One region of the Allobosea sp. 05T422_2 genome, then DNA from elsewhere that is predicted to be linked to it. Evidence: predicted binding sites of a transcription regulator. Region 1 holds the regulator's gene; each other region holds the start of a gene.
The links. Region 1 encodes PhoB, which activates phosphate uptake and scavenging genes when phosphate is short. Its sites were predicted from a motif close to TGTCATNNANCTGTCAT; they were not measured.
Positions count from the first base shown of each region.

Region 1 (5,423 bases):
CCGGATTGAAGCGGTCCCGGGGGTGGGCGCGATGCAAGTCCGGCTTTCATCGCGCGCCGGCGCATATCGAGACGGAGCGAGGCTTATCCGCGGGACTTGGTCTTGCCGCAGCCGCCGGACATGTTGAGGGTCACGGCTGCGCGAATGAGAGCCTTCAATGCCCCTTCGTCAATCGTCTCACCCTCGTGGATGTCGATGGCCCGCCTGGTGTTGCCATCCAGACTGGAATTGAAGAGGCCCGATGGGTCGTCGAGTGAGGCCCCCTTGGCAAAGGTCATTTTGACGACGCTCTTGTAGGTCTCCCCAGTGCAGATCAATCCGTCGTGGGACCACACCGGAACCCCTCGCCATTTCCACTCCTCTACCACCTCAGGATCGGCTTGCCTGATCCATACGCGGAGCTGGGAGAGCATCTTGCCTCGCCAGTCGCCCAGCTCGGTGATCCGCTCGTCGATCATCCGAGACGGGGAGTTTTCGTTCTGGGACTCGCTCTGGCTCATGATCTTCCCTTCTCTCCGGAACTCTCGCTTCTGGGATCGGGCCAACCGTCTGCTCGAGATCGCAGCGCAACCTCTCGAAGAGGCTGGGCCGGCCGGTAAACGTCTTGGAGAGCACGGTGTGTCTGCACGGATCACAACGCATAACTCTCTGGCTATTGATCTGCATTCATAATCATTGGGCTATACGTCAGTCAATCGAAGCCTGCGCGCGCAACGATCGCCGTCGGGTCTCGCAACTCAGGATCAAGGTGGCCGCGACGGACGGCCCGACGCAAGCGCGGCGCTCTTCCGGCATCGGCTGCCCCCTTGGGAACGGGACTGCGCTCGTGATCGGGGGCCAGGGGCAGCGCGCGATGGCTCTGCTCTTGATGGTGCGGCCGGACACGGGGGTGTAGACTGTTCGGGTCTTGTCTTCGGCAGTGCCTGATCCCCATCTCCAAGTGATCGCCGCTTCAGATTCCAGCATCGGGTTGGCGCTGCATCGCAAGCAGTCGTGAGGACGTAACACTGAAAGCTGTGGTCCGGTTCGCCGGATGTGCCGAGATCAATAGGAGGAGGCCAGAATGACTCGCGCCTTCGTCAAGGAAGCAGAGGAAAGAGGGACCCTGGACGAGCTGCCGGACCGGCCAGTCTCGCCTCACCCGAACCTCGTGACGCCTGAGGGGCTCGCACAGATCGAGGCCCAGCTGGCGCGCTGGCATGACGAACACGCGGCGGCGCTGGCCGGAGGCGACCGCACCGAGATCGCTCAGACGCGGCGCGAGTTCCGCTACTGGGCGGCGCGGCGCGCCAGCGCCAAGCTGGCCCCTGCGCAGGAAAGGCACGACATCGTCCGCTTCGGCTCGACAGTGACGATCCGCCGGGCCGATGGGCGCGAGCAGAACTGGCGGCTGGTCGGCGAGGACGAGGCCGATCCGGCACACGGAACGCTGCCCTATGTCGCGCCGTTGGCGAGCGCGCTGATGGGCAAGGGCATTGGCGAGAGCGTCAGCATCGGCACTGAGGCGGTCGAGATCATCGCGATCTCCTGAGGCGATCGTTCAGCTATCCGCGAGCCAGGCCTGAATCCCTGCTGCAGCTGCGACTCCGGTCGCGAAACAGGCCTGCAGCAGATAGCCGCCGGTCGGCGCCTCCCAATCCAGCATCTCGCCTGCGACAAAGGTACCGGGCAAGCGTTTCAGCATGAAGCCTTCCTCGACCTCGGCCGCGGCGACGCCACCGGCGGTGGAGATCGCCCGCTCGATCGGTCTGAGACCGGTGAGCACCAGAGGCGCGGCCTTGATCAGTGCGGCCAGCCTCTCCGCGTCTTCGGGGAGTGGCCCCTTCGCCGCTTCGCGCAGCAGCGCAATCGCGGATGGAGCAAGACCTGCAGCCTTGCGCAGATGATTGCTCAGCGTCACGCCCTTGCGACGATGCGCGAGGCGCTGGACCAGCAGTGCCGCCTCGTGATCGGGCCTCAGATCGATGGTGATGACCGCCCTGCCCTCGCGCAGGATCGTCTCGCGAATCGGGGCAGAGAGTGCATAGACCGCGCCGCCTTCCAGACCCGTCGCATCGATCATCGCCTCGCCGGGCACGGATTGGCCGCCGAAGCTCAGGACGATGCGCTTCAACGGTACTCCGGCAAAACGCTCTCGCATGGTCTGGGACCAATCGACCGTGAAACCGCCATTGGCCGGGCGCAGCGGCGCGATCGCAACGCCGCGCGCCGCCAACAAGGGTGCCCAGCCACCATCCGAACCCAGCCGTGGCCAGCTCGCACCGCCGAGCGCGAGCAGCGTCGCGTCGGGCCGCGCCTCGACATCGGCGCCATCGCGGCTCCGGAACGTCAGAGCTCCCGCTTCGCTCCAGCCGGTCCAGCGCTGCCCAGGCGCGAAGGCGACGCCGAGACCATCGAGCCGGCGCAGCCATGCCCGCAGCAGGGGCGAGGCCTTCATGGCGCGCGGGAAGACGCGGCCGCTGCTGCCGACGAACGTGTCCTGCCCGAGCGCATCGGCCCAGTCGCGCAGGGATTGTGGCGGGAAGGCGCGAATGGCCGGCTCCAGCCAGGCTTGCGCATCGCGATAGCGGGGCAGGAACCTGTCGAGCGGTTCGGAATGGGTAAGGTTCAATCCGCCGCGCCCGGCCAGCAGGAATTTGCGGGCCGGCGAGGGCATGCGATCGTAGATCGTGACGGTGTCCCCGGCTGCCGCAAGGCGCTCGGCCGCGATCAGCCCGGAGGGCCCTGCTCCAATAATGGCGACGTGATGTGTGGGCATCGGTCCGGCTTGCCGTCAGCGCGCCCTGCGGTCAAGGGTAATCCCGCCCCGAAGGCCATCGACAGGGACGAACCATGCCGACCATCGCCGCCTATTTCGGCGCAGCCATTCTCGAAATCGCCGGCTGTTTCGCGTTCTGGGGCTGGCTCCGGCTCGACAAGCCCATCTGGTGGCTCGTACCCGGACTGTTTTCGCTCGCCCTGTTCGCCTGGCTGCTGACGCTGGCGGAGAGCGAAGCCGCCGGACGGGCCTATGCCGCCTATGGCGGCGTCTACATCGTCAGTTCGCTCGCCTGGCTCTGGGCCGTGGAAGGCTTTCGCCCCGACCGCTGGGACATTATCGGTGGGCTGATCTGCCTCGCCGGCGCGGCGATTATTATCGCAGGGCCGCGCTAGGGTATCGGCCCGAAAGGTGGATTGCGGTTTTCGGGAAGGCCGATGCAACCATAGACGGTTAGATCGTCGGGCGGATTCGATATCCGGCCCGATGATCCAAGTCCCCGATGATCCAAGTCTCAGCTCCGCGCAAAGGTCTCGTCGAAGGCATAGCCGGCACCGCGCACGGTCCGCAGCGGGTCCTTGGCGTTGTCAGGAGTGATCGCCTTGCGCAGCCGGCCGACATGGACGTCGACGGTGCGCTCGTCGATATAGACGTCGCGGCCCCAGACCGCGTCGAGCAGCTGGGCCCGGGAATAGACCCGCCCCGGCGCCTGCATCAGGAATTCGAGCAGGCGGAACTCGGTCGGGCCGAGATGCAGCTCGCTGCCTGAGCGGCGGACACGGCGGGTGGTGCGGTCGAGTTCGAGATCGCCGGCGGCCAACAGGCCGGCGACATGACCCGGCTTGGCGCGGCGTAGCAACGCCTGGATGCGGGCGATCAGCTCGGGCAGCGAGAACGGCTTGACGACATAGTCGTCGGCCCCGGTGGCGAGGCCGCGCACACGCTCGGTTTCCTCGCCGCGGGCGGTGAGCATGATGATCGGCACCCGCTCGGTATCGCGACGGGTCCGCAGCCTCCGGCAGAGCTCGATGCCGGAAAGGCCCGGCAGCATCCAGTCGAGCAGCACGAGGTCCGGCGTATGATCGCGCAGATGCAGCTCGGCATCGTCGCCACGCGCGACGCTGTCGACCTCGAAGCCCTCGGCTTCGAGATTGTAGCGCAGCAACAGGGTCAGCGGCTCTTCGTCCTCAACGATCAGGATGCGTGCAGGCATGTCTCACTCGGTCCCAAAGGTGTCGGGCGCCGGTCACTCACCGGTGGCGGCGTCCAGAAGGATATTGGTCGTGTCGAGCTTCGGGCGGGCTGCGTCCAAGGCTTCGCCCGTGACGAGATAGTGGATCGTCTCGGCGATGTTGGTGGTGTGGTCGCCGATGCGCTCGACATTCTTGGCGCAGAACAGGAGATGCGTGCAGAAGGTGATGTTGCGCGGGTCTTCCATCATATAGGTGAGCAGCTCGCGGAAGAGCGAGGTATAGAGCGCGTCGATCTCATCGTCGCGGCGCCAGACCTCCATGGCCTTCTGCTCGTTGCTGACGGCGTAAGCGTCGAGCACGTCCTTGAGCTGGGCCTGAACCAGGCGGCTCATATGCTCGAGGCCGACGACCGCGCGCGACGGCGGCTGGAACTGGCCGGAGATGGCGACCGCGCGCTTGGCGATATTCTTGGCGAGATCGCCGACACGCTCGATATCGGCGGCGATGCGGATGGCGGAGATCAGCTCGCGCAGGTCGTTGGCGAGCGGCTGGCGCCGGGCGATGGTGAGCACCGCCTTCTCCTCTACCTCGCGCTGCAGATTGTCGAGGCGCTGGTCGGCGCTGATGACCTTCTGTGCCAGCCCGGTGTCGCGGCGCACCAGGGCGACTGTCGAATCGCCGAGCATGCGCTCCGACATGCCCCCCATCTCGGCCAGGCTGCGGCGGATCCCCTCGAGATCGGCATCATATGAGCGGACGATGTGATCAGTCATCGCGGCGTATCCTTTGTCGGCAAAGCAGTTGGAAGGCTGGGCGCCGGTTCAGCCGAAGCGGCCGGTGACGTAGTCCTGCGTCTGCTTCTTGTGCGGGTTCATGAAGATGGTGTTGGTGGCGTCGAATTCGATCACCTCACCGAGATACATGAAGGCGGTGTACTGCGAGATACGCGCCGCCTGCTGCATGTTGTGGGTGACGATGACGATGGTGAAGTCGGTCTTGAGCTGCTCGAGCAGGTCCTCGATCTTGCCGGTCGAGATCGGATCGAGCGCCGAGGTCGGCTCGTCGAACAGGATGACTTCCGGCTTCTGGGCAATGGTCCGCGCAATGCAGAGGCGCTGCTGCTGGCCGCCGGACAGGCCCATGCCGGAGGTCTTCAGCTTGTCCTTGACCTCGTCCCAGAGCGCGGAACGGCGCAGCGCACCCTCGACGCGGTCATCGAGCTCGGATTTCGGTGGCTTCTCGTAGAGGCGGATGCCGAATGCGACATTGTCGTAGATCGACATCGGGAAGGGCGTCGGCTTCTGGAACACCATGCCGACGCGCGAGCGCAGCTCGTTCACATCGATATCGTTGCTGATGACGTTGCGGCCGTCGAGCAGGATCTCGCCGGTGGCGCGCTGCTCGGGATAAAGCGAGTAGATCCGGTTGAAAATGCGCAGCAGGGTCGACTTGCCGCAGCCCGACGGTCCGAT
Region 1 covers NZ_JBFTLD010000067.1:20,049-25,471, forward strand. Annotated here, with positions in the region: gene AC1DJT_RS14285 (DUF1801 domain-containing protein) at 84-500, opposite strand; gene greA (transcription elongation factor GreA) at 1,064-1,531, shown strand; gene AC1DJT_RS14295 (TIGR03862 family flavoprotein) at 1,541-2,758, opposite strand; gene AC1DJT_RS14300 (YnfA family protein) at 2,833-3,153, shown strand; gene phoB (phosphate regulon transcriptional regulator PhoB) at 3,273-3,971, opposite strand; gene phoU (phosphate signaling complex protein PhoU) at 4,005-4,724, opposite strand; gene pstB (phosphate ABC transporter ATP-binding protein PstB) at 4,773-5,423, opposite strand, start outside.

Region 2 (4,888 bases), on a different contig from region 1:
AGTCTTCGAGGCGACGATGCTCGTCGCGCTCAACCGACTGCCCTATGGTCATGTGCTTGGAGCCTTGCTGCTCTTCCGCATCATCTACTACCTGCTGCCCTTCATCCTGGCGCTGGTGATGCTGGCGCTGCACGAAATGATCCGCCGCATTAAGCGCCACGATATCTAGGGTGCCGCCCCTTCAGATCATCTGACCTGATCTCGTATCCGGTCAGATGATCCGACTGCTGTGATTGCCGCGTCTTTCTCGAAAGCCGACGCTTTAGCGGCTGCTGCGCGCTGCGTAGGCGACCTGGCGGCTGCTGCGCTTGTGCCCATACCAGGAGGCCTCGCGCGCGCCGACATCCGCATGGACGATGCCGTTCGAATAGGAACCGACGCCGCCGGTGCTCGCGAGGGCCTTGGCGGCAGCGACCGCGCTGCGTGTAGAGGCGGCTAGTGGCCTGAAGTCGATCGCCTTTCCGCTATAATGCTGCGAGTTCCGGGCATGGCGACCGCCGCAGGTCGAGGTGATCTTGATCGGGCCGATCTTGGCGACCAACTCGCTGATCATCGCCAGGGTTTCCGGTTTGAGGCAGCCCAACCCCTTCACTTGCGGTTGGAAGGAAACCTTGCCGGCGGGGACATTGGCTTGGGCGGTCGCAGGGAGGCATACTGCAACGCATGCAGCCAAGATAAAATGACGCATAAAAGACTCAACAAGACTAGGGAGAATGGAAGGCTCAAGCCACCAAATTCTTGGTCTGGCTGACCAGTTCCATGTCCGAATAGTGTCCGTAGAAGGCCAAAAGATGGCTGGCCATGCCGATGGTCATCGTTACATCGATTGAGCATCATTATCAGTAGCCTTTCCAAGTCCGATGTTGTCTCAATAAAACGATGATAATTGGCTGAAAATACATTCTTGATCTGAGCGAGAGCGGCCGGTCGCAATTCCGATCATGGTCGAGACAGCCTCGGCCTCCGCGGCGCCCGGCGCGTCGCCGATAGTGACCACCCAAGCGCGCTTCGTTCCTGCTGAGATCCTGGATGGCGTGGATTTCGCCCAGTGTCGCCGCGCGCTGTGGGGGGCCTCGCAAGTGCGGGGGGCATCTCGCCCGGAGCGATTGGCAGAGCGCGTGCCAGCCCCTATGAGGGCGCCAGCTTCCTCCTGATAGGCATGTTCACATGGTCGATGTCGTCGATCCCCACGCGCCGGCCACTGCAGCGCTGATCGAGGCGCTGGGTTCCGCCGTGGTGCTGCTCGATGCGCAAGGGGTGGCGCAGGCACTGAGCCCAGCGATGCGCGCGCTCATTCCGGCGCTCGAACGCGGCCAGTCGCTCACGCTCGTCCTGCGCGACCCCGACCTGATCGACGCGATCGAGCAGGTTTCGCGCCGTGGAGGGCGCCGGGTCATCGAGTTGGTCGAGCGCGTGCCGGTCGAGCGCACATTCCGCATCCACATCGCAGCTTTGACCGGCGGCGTCTGGCGTAATCCCGTGGTGCTGACCTTCGAGGATCTGAGTGAGCTGCGCGTCACGGAACGCATGCGCGTCGATTTCGTGGCGAATGCCAGCCACGAACTGCGCACGCCGCTCGCCTCCCTTCTCGGCTTCGTCGAGACCCTGCAGGGACCGGCGCGCAACGATACCGGCGCGCGCGACCGCTTTCTCGCCATCATGCGCGAACAGGGTCTGCGCATGGCGCGGTTGGTCMACGATCTGCTTTCGCTCTCGCGCATCGAGCTGCGCGCCCATCTCGCGCCGGACACGCCTGTCGATCTCTCCGCGATTTCGCGCGAGATCGTCGACTCGCTCACCCTGATGGCACGCGAGCGCAAGGTGGCGTTGAAGCTCGAGACGCCGACCCAGCCGGTCCAAGTCGCGGGGGACCGCGACGAGTTGCTGCGGCTGATGGAGAACCTCGTCGAGAACGCCATCAAATATGGCCGTGAGGGCGGCGTGGTTGCAATCAATGTGGTCGAGGGCGCGAGCGAAGCCAGCGTCAGCGTTCGTGACGACGGGCCAGGCATCCCGCCCGAGCATCTGCCCCGCCTCACCGAACGCTTCTATCGTGTCGACACGGCCGCGAGCCGCGAGGCCGGCGGCACGGGCCTTGGTCTCGCCATCGTCAAGCACATCGTGTTACGCCATCGCGGCCGTCTCACCATCGAGAGCGAGTACGGCAAGGGCGCCCTCTTCAAGGCGATCCTGCCGCGCCTCGGCGCGATGATGCGGAGCCCGTCCTGACCAATGTGACGGCGAACGTGACGGTCTGTCATCTGTCTGTCACATGGAAGGTGTTCTAGCGGGGCTGCTAAAGACTGCGACCCAGACGAGGACTCCTCTAATGCGCAAAATTCTCATTCTCGCGGCTGCGACGATCGGCTTGGCCGGCGTTGCCCAGGCCGCCGACATTACCGGCGCGGGCGCGACCTTCCCTTTCCCGATCTACTCGAAATGGGCTGAAGCTTATAAGAAGGAGACCAATATCGGTCTCAACTATCAGTCGATCGGCTCAGGCGGCGGTATCCGGCAGATCAAGGCCAAGACGGTTGCGTTCGGCGCGACCGATGCCCCGCTCAAGGGCGAGGACCTGACCAAGGACGGCCTGATCCAGTTCCCGACCGTCATGGGTGGCGTCGTTCCGGCCGTCAACATTGCCGGCGTCGAGCCGGGCAAGCTGAAGCTCACCGGCGCGATCATCGCCGACATCTATCAGGGCACCATCAAGAAGTGGAACGATCCCAAGATCGTCGCCATCAATGCCGGCCTGACCCTGCCTGACGCCAACATCAACCCGGTCTATCGTTCGGACGGCTCGGGCACGACCTTCGTCTTCACCGACTATCTCTCGCGCGTTTCGCCGGACTGGAAGTCGAAGATCGGCACCAACACGGCCGTGCAGTGGCCGGTCGGCATCGGCGGCAAGGGCAATGAGGGCGTCTCGGCCTCCGTCAAGCAGGTCGCGAACTCGATCGGCTATGTCGAGTACGCCTATGCCAAGCAGAACAAACTGGCCCATGCGCTGGTCGAGAACGCCGACGGCCAGTTCCCGGCTCCGGACGACAAGTCCTTCCAGGCCGCTGCCGCCAATGCGAACTGGAACGAGGCTCCCGGCTTCGGCATCTCGTTGAACAACCAGAAGGGCGCCCAGGCCTGGCCGATCACCTCCGCCACCTTCCTGCTCGTCCATGCCAAGCCGGAGAAGCCCGAAGAGGTGCAGTCCGCGCTGAAATTCGTCGACTGGGCCTTCAAGAACGGCGACAAGCTCGCGCTCGATCTCGACTACGTGCCGCTCCCGGCCAACGTCAAGGATCAGGTCCGCGCCGCCTGGAAGGGCGCCACCGACCCGGCTGGCAAGCCGATCTTCTGATCCATGCTATGACGCGAGGCGGGTTGTTCCCGCCTCGCGTTCGACTTTGTGAGACCCGTTTCCTCGTGCTTCTTATGCGACCGGAGTAACCACGGATGGCTGCCGTGACAGACCAGATGGCCGCGCCCGGCGCGCCCGCCATTCGCCGCACTCCAAAGGGCACCTTCGACATTGTCTTCCGCAATGCCAGCCGGGCCGCCGCGCTCTTCGTGCTGGTGCTGCTCGCGGGCATCATCGCCTCGATGATCATCGGCGGCTGGCCCGCCTTCCGCGAATTCGGCCTTGGTTTCATCACGTCCAGCGTCTGGGACACCCAGAACGAGCAGTATGGCGCCTGGCCTGCCATCGTAGGCACCTTGTCGACCGCGCTGATCGCGCTGGTCCTTGGCGTGCCGCTCTCGCTCGGCATCGCCGTCTACCTCACCCAGCTCGCGCCGCCCTGGTTCAAGCGCCCGGTCTCGACGACGATCGAGCTGCTCGCCGCCGTGCCCTCGATCATTTACGGCATGTGGGGTCTCTTCGTTTTCGTGCCGCTCTTCGCGGCCTATGTGCAGATCCCGGTCTCGAACATCGTCGAAGGCATTCCGCTGGTCGGCACCGTGCTGTATTCGCGCTCGCCCTCGGGGCTCGGCATCCTGACGGCCGGCATCATCCTCGCCTTCATGATCATCCCCTTCATCGCCTCGATCACCCGCGACATGCTGGAGCAGATCCCGTCCGTGCTGCGTGAGAGCGCCTATGGCATCGGCGCCACGACCTGGGAGGTCGTGCGCCATGTGCTGGTGCCGCAGGCCGGCGTCTCGATCATCGGCGCGATCATGCTCGGTCTTGGCCGCGCGCTTGGCGAGACCATGGCGGTGACCTTCGTCGTCGGCAATGCCAACCGGCTTTCGGCCTCGATCATGGACCCCGGCTCGACCATTGCCTCGCGCATCGCCAACGAATTCAACGAGGCGATGGGCCTGCAGCTCAACGCGCTGATCGCGCTCGGCTGCATCCTCTTCTTCGTCACCTTCGTCGTCCTCGTGATCGCGCGTATCCTTGTCGCGCGCGTCAAGTCCTTCTGAGCGGAGCCTGGCCATGAACAGCGCCGTCACCCCGCCCGCAACGACGCCTCATCAGGTCTGGGGCCGCGTCCGCCCCGCGCGCCGCACCGCGGATCGGGCGATGAAGATCATCGCCACCAGCTTCACCCTTCTCGCCATCTTCGTGCTGTTCTGGATTCTCGGCATGCTGCTCGTGAAGGGGATCGGCGGGCTCTCCGTCGCGACCTTCACCCAGGTGACGCCCGGTCCCGGCAGCGAGGGGGGCGGCCTTGCCAACGCCATTGTCGGCTCGATCGTGCTGACCTTCCTCGGCATCGCCGTGGCGACGCCGGTGGGCGTGCTCGCCGGCACCTACCTTGCCGAATACGGCAAGGGCTCCAAGCTCGCGGACCTGATCCGTTTCATCAACGACATCCTGCTCTCGGCGCCGTCGATCCTGATCGGCCTCTTCGTCTACGTCATCCTGGTCGAGCCATTCCGCGGCTAT
Region 2 covers NZ_JBFTLD010000360.1:513-5,400, forward strand. Annotated here, with positions in the region: partial or broken gene AC1DJT_RS33790 (lysylphosphatidylglycerol synthase domain-containing protein) at 1-169, shown strand, start outside; gene AC1DJT_RS33795 (hypothetical protein) at 263-553, opposite strand; gene AC1DJT_RS33800 (ATP-binding protein) at 1,168-2,229, shown strand; gene pstS (phosphate ABC transporter substrate-binding protein PstS) at 2,330-3,355, shown strand; gene pstC (phosphate ABC transporter permease subunit PstC) at 3,451-4,422, shown strand; partial or broken gene pstA (phosphate ABC transporter permease PstA) at 4,436-4,888, shown strand, end outside.
Region 2: a site for PhoB is predicted at 2,256-2,272, ahead of pstS (phosphate ABC transporter substrate-binding protein PstS). Genes of this name have one in related genera too.

Region 3 (5,423 bases), on a different contig from region 1:
AGGCGGCCAAGCGCCTGGTCGAGCCTGTCGAGCAGGTCGCGGCCGAAACGGGCGGCCAGCGGCGCGCGCGGCCGCGTCTCCAGATCGGCGATATGGGTGAGGCCCATGCGCGCGAGCCCGTGCTGCCGTGCCGCCTCCAGTCCAAGCGCCGCGGTCGGCAAGGGCCACAGGGCCTCGCTCTCCCCGTCCGGCGGCACGATGCCGCCGCGCCCATAGCGCGCGACACCCCAGGCGGMGCGCGCCGTCCCGGCAATGGCGGCGCGCAGCGTAAAGCCCTGTCGTTTCAGCCGAAGCAGGCAGTCGCGGCCAAGCGCGGCCTCGCCGCCAAAGAGATGGGTGCAGCCCGAGATATCGAGCAGCAATCCATCCTCGCCATCGAGCGCGACCAGCGGTGTATAGCGGTCGCACCAGTCGGCAACGGCGTAGAGCAGGGCCGCATCGGCCGCCCTGTCCTCCTCGACCACGACCAGCCGCGGGATCATCGCCCGCGCATCGGCCAGCGCCATGGTCGCATGAAGGCCGAGACGTTCGGCTTCGACATCGAGGCTCGTCAGCCGGAAGGCGCCCTTCGCCTTGCCCACCACAACAAGAGGACCAGGATCATCCGCTGGCCCGCCGGGCTGCGGGCCAGGCCTCTGCGATATTGCCCGAACGGATGCGCCCTGGCTGCGTCTGATCCGGTCGATGGGCAGGCGCGGGAACCAGAGCGACAGGAAGCGGCTCGCGGAAGCTATACGCATGACTGTCCCACTCCATCACCCACTGCCCTGTCGCCCCATGCCGGTTGCGCAGCACCGTGACCGCAAAACTCGGCCGGCCCGGCCCATGCGCTCTCATCCGCCCCTCCGAAGGCGCCGCCGAAACCGACCAGCGGATCGTCGCCGCGCTTGGAGCAGGACTGCTTCCCAGCCGCAGGAGAAAAGCCGTCGCGCCGGCATCCCGCGCCGCCAGGACGAGACGCCGGCTGGCCGTGAGATCGAGGCAGGCCGGCGCACCTTCGAGCTCGATCACCACCGCGCCGATACCCGAGCGCGGGTCATTGCCGCGCGGAAAGGCGTCGCCCGCCGCCTTCAGCACGGCAAGCGGATCGCGCCCCCGCACCGCAAGCACCCGGTCGGGATCGAGCCCGAACGCTGCAAGCCCCGGCGCATAGAGTTCGCCCCCTTCCGCGCCGGCGGAATCCTGCCGCAGCCAGACGACCGGCCGCCGCTCCAGCCGCGCGATCAGCCCGGCGACGAAGCCCGTCGCCGCCGGAGCCTGATGCGCCGCAGCCACGATCTCGTGCAGGGCATGGCGGCGCAGCGGCCCCAGCGCCGCATCGGCCGCCGCGTGGCCAAGGCTGAAGCTCGCCTCCCCGCCCAGCGAGACGGAGACGCTTTCCAAACCGGCAATGCTTCGCCGCAGCGCGGCGACGGCATGATCGCTCACGTCTTGGCACTCCAAATGTTCCTATTTTGTTCTTTATGACTCCGCCGCCTCAGACGAGTCAACAGCCTCCGTGACGCCCCGCCCCATAGCCCCCGATCCTGCTGTCACGGCCCTGTCATCTGTCGCCGATACCGGTTTGCGCACTGCAAGAGAGCATGAGCTCCGGACTGCGCCTCGCCCATGTCCGGATGTCGCCATGCTCGCTCCTCGATGGGAAGACCGTTCATGCTGCGTATCGAAGGCCTGACCAAGCGCTTCAGCGGCAAAGCCGCCGTGGACAATGTCTCGCTGTCGATCCCGAAGGGCGAAATGGTCGGCGTCATCGGCCGCTCCGGCGCCGGCAAGTCGACCCTGCTGCGCATGATCAACCGCTTGGCGGAGCCGAGTTCCGGCCGCCTGATCAGCGACGAGCGCGATGTCACCGCATTGAAGGGCCCCGAACTGCGCGCCTGGCGTCGCGACACCGCGATGATCTTCCAGCAGTTCAATCTCGTCGGCCGCCTCGACGTGCTGACCAATGTCCTGCTTGGCCGGCTCAATCACCGCTCGGCCTTCCTGACGCTGGTGAAGAGCTTCTCGCCGGACGACAAGATCCGCGCCATCGCCGCACTCGAGCGTCTCGACATGGGCCATCTTCTGGCCCAGCGCGCCGAGACCCTCTCGGGCGGCCAGCAGCAGCGCGTCGCGATCGCCCGCGCCCTGGTCCAGGAGCCGAAGGTCATTCTCGCCGACGAGCCGATCGCTTCGCTCGATCCGCGCAACACCCAGGTCGTGATGGATGCGCTCTTCCGCATTAATCGCGAGGACGGCATCACCGTGATCTGCAATCTGCATGATCTCGATATCGCGGCGAAATATTGCGACCGACTGATCGGCATGGCCGCAGGCAAGGTCGTGTTCGACGACGTGCCGCAGGCGCTGACCCGCGAGATCGCGGCCGAACTTTACGGCATCGAGGCCAAGGATGCCGGCGCCGAGGCGCTCGACGCGCTCGATGCCATCGCCATCGCCGAAGCCAAGCGCGCCAAGCAGACCGCGGCCTGAGCCGAGTTCAAGCCCGGCCAGGACCGCTCACACCTGAAAAGACCGCCAACAGCCTTCAACAGGAGCAAACCATGCTGACCCGTCGTCATACCCTCACGCTCGCCGCCGCCGGCCTGGCCGCGACGCTCGCCGCTCCCGCCTTCGCGCAGGACTGGAAAGCCAAGTATCCGGAGCTGATCTTCGCCATCATCCCGTCCGAGAACGCGTCTGGCGTCGTCGAGCGCTACACCCCCTTCGTCAACTACCTCGCGAAGGAACTCGGCACCAAGGTGACGCTGCGCATCGCCAACGACTATGCCGCGATCATCGAAGGCCAGCGCGCCGGCAACATCCATATCGGCATGTACGGCCCCGCCTCCTTCGCCCGCGCCCGCATGACCGGCGCCAAGGTCGATGCCTTCGCGATCGAGACCAATCTCGACGGCACCAAGGGCTACCACTCCGTCTTCTACGTGAAGAAGGACTCGCCCTATCAGAAGGTCGAGGACCTGAAGGGCAAGAATCTCGGCCTCGTCGATCCCAATTCCACCTCTGGCAACAATGTGCCGCGCTTCGTGCTCGACGGCATGAAGATCGAGCCCGAGACCTTCTTCGGCAAGGTCGTCTATACCGGCAGCCACGAGAACGCGGTCATCGCGCTCGGCCAGGGCACCGTCGACATCGCCGCCAACTGGTGGAACGACGAGCAGGAATCCAACCTGCAGCGCATGGCCCGCAAGAACATGGTCAAGGCCGACGATTTCCGGATCATCTACAAGTCCGAGCAGATCGTGAACTCGCCGATGGCCTATCTTTCCGACCTGCCGGAGCCGCTCAAGGCCTCGATCCGCGACGCCGTCCTCAACCTCGCCACCAAGGACAAGGTCGCCTTCGACAAGATCTATGAAGGCAAGCAGGGCCCGCTCGTCGCGGTCGACAACAAGGCCTACGACCCGATCATCGAACTGAACAAGTTCGTCGACGCGCTCCGCAAGAAGAAGTCTTCGTAAGCGCTTACCCGCCGACCGTCATGGCCAGGTTTATCCCGGCCATGACGGAGTGGCGTCCCGCCGCGACTGGCGAACCCCGCGACGGAACCAACATGACCCTGACGATCGATCGCAACGACCCCACCATTCGCGGCCATGCCGATCTCTATCGGCGCGAGATGGGCGCAAAGCGCCGCCAGGCCCTGCTCGGCGCCGCCATCTTCATCGCCTGCGTCACCCTCTCCGCGATCGGCTCGGAGGTCGATCTCGCGAAATTCGCCGCAAACGCCTGGCGTTTCCCGAAATACATCCTCGAGACCCTGCCGACCCTGCACCTCGCCACGCTCGGTGCCGATCTCAAGGAATGGTACTGGGGCCTGAACGGCTGGCTGAAACTGCTCTGGCAAACCCTGTTGATTGCCTATGTCGGMACCGTGCTGGGCGCCGTCGGCGGCTTCCTGCTCTGCTTTTCCGCCGCCGCCAATCTCGGCCGTGCCGGCTGGCTGCGCTGGGCCACCCGCCGATTCCTCGAATTCTGCCGCACCGTGCCGGAGATCGTCTTCGCGCTGATCTTCGWCATCGCCTTCGGCCTCGGCCCGCTGCCGGGCGTGCTCGCCATCGCGATCCACACCATGGGCGCAATGGGCAAGCTCTTCTCCGAGGTGGTCGAGAACATCGACATGAAGCCGGTCGACGGCCTCACCGCGACGGGCGCGGGCTGGTGGCAGACGATCCGCTTCGCCGTCGTCCCGCAGGTGCTCTCCAATTTCGCCAGCTACGCGCTGCTGCGTTTCGAGATCAATGTCCGCGGCGCCTCGATCATGGGCTTCGTCGGGGCCGGTGGCATTGGCCAGGATCTGATCGAGGCCATCCGCAAATTCTACTTCACCGATGTCAGCGCCATCCTGCTGCTGATCATCGTCACCGTCATGCTGATCGACTACGGCACCGAGCGTCTGCGCCACGCCCTGCTCAGCCTGGAGCACCGCTCATGAGCCTCGCCCTCAACGCCACCGAGCGCGCCGATCTCGTCCGTCGCCATCAAGGCGCCATCGACGGCTCGCTGAAGACACGCCTGACCACCATCGCGGTCGTTGCCGCCCTGCTCGGCCTCTTCCTCTATGGCCTGACCACACTGGAAGTCTCGTTCTGGAAGATCATCACCGGCATCGGCAATCTCGGCACATTCGTCGTGCTGATGCTGCCGCCGGATCCCGGCTCTGCGGCCCGCGCCGTGATCTTCGTGAAAGCGCTGTTCGAGACCATCGCCATCGCCTTTCTCGGCACCATCCTCGCCGCGATCCTCGCCTTCCCGCTCGGCTTCCTCGCAGCCAAGAACGTCGTCGCCAACCGCGTCATCCATTTCCTGGCGCGCCGCTCGCTCGACACCGTGCGCGGCGTCGATGCCCTGATCTGGGCCCTGATCTGGGTCAATGTCGTAGGCCTCGGCCCCTTCGCCGGCATGCTCGCAATCATGACCAGCGATCTCGGCGCCTTCGGCAAGCTCTATTCGGAAGCGATCGAATCCGCCGACCGCAAGCCCGTCGAGGGCGTGACCTCCTCCGGCGGCGGCAAGCTCCACGAGATCCGCTTCGGCCTGATCCCGCAGGTGTTGCCGGTCATCGCCAGCCAGGTGCTCTACTATATCGAGTCGAACACCCGCTCCTCGACCATCATCGGCATTGTCGGCGCCGGCGGCATCGGCCTCTATCTCGCCGAGACCATCCGCACCCTGGAATGGCAACAGGTCTCGTTCCTGATCCTGCTCGTGCTTGCCGCCGTGACCGCGATCGACTTCCTGTCCAGCAAGCTGCGCTTCGCTATCATCGGCAAAAGGGCCATCTGACGGACTGGCTCGTCATATGGCCCGGGCCTGCCCCGACCATTCGCACCTCGCCGGGAGCACGAGCGGCTGCCCTCACTCCGTGAACGGCTCGACCACCATTTCCATCCGCTCGCCGGCAAAGATGCCGTCGACCAGAT
Region 3 covers NZ_JBFTLD010000010.1:9,652-15,074, reverse strand. Annotated here, with positions in the region: gene AC1DJT_RS03485 (Y-family DNA polymerase) at 1-581, opposite strand, end outside; gene AC1DJT_RS03480 (ImuA family protein) at 601-1,428, opposite strand; gene phnC (phosphonate ABC transporter ATP-binding protein) at 1,654-2,472, shown strand; gene phnD (phosphonate ABC transporter substrate-binding protein) at 2,544-3,461, shown strand; gene phnE (phosphonate ABC transporter, permease protein PhnE) at 3,554-4,435, shown strand; gene phnE (phosphonate ABC transporter, permease protein PhnE) at 4,432-5,286, shown strand; gene phnF (phosphonate metabolism transcriptional regulator PhnF) at 5,359-5,423, opposite strand, start outside.
Region 3: a site for PhoB is predicted at 1,531-1,547, ahead of phnC (phosphonate ABC transporter ATP-binding protein). Genes of this name have one in related genera too.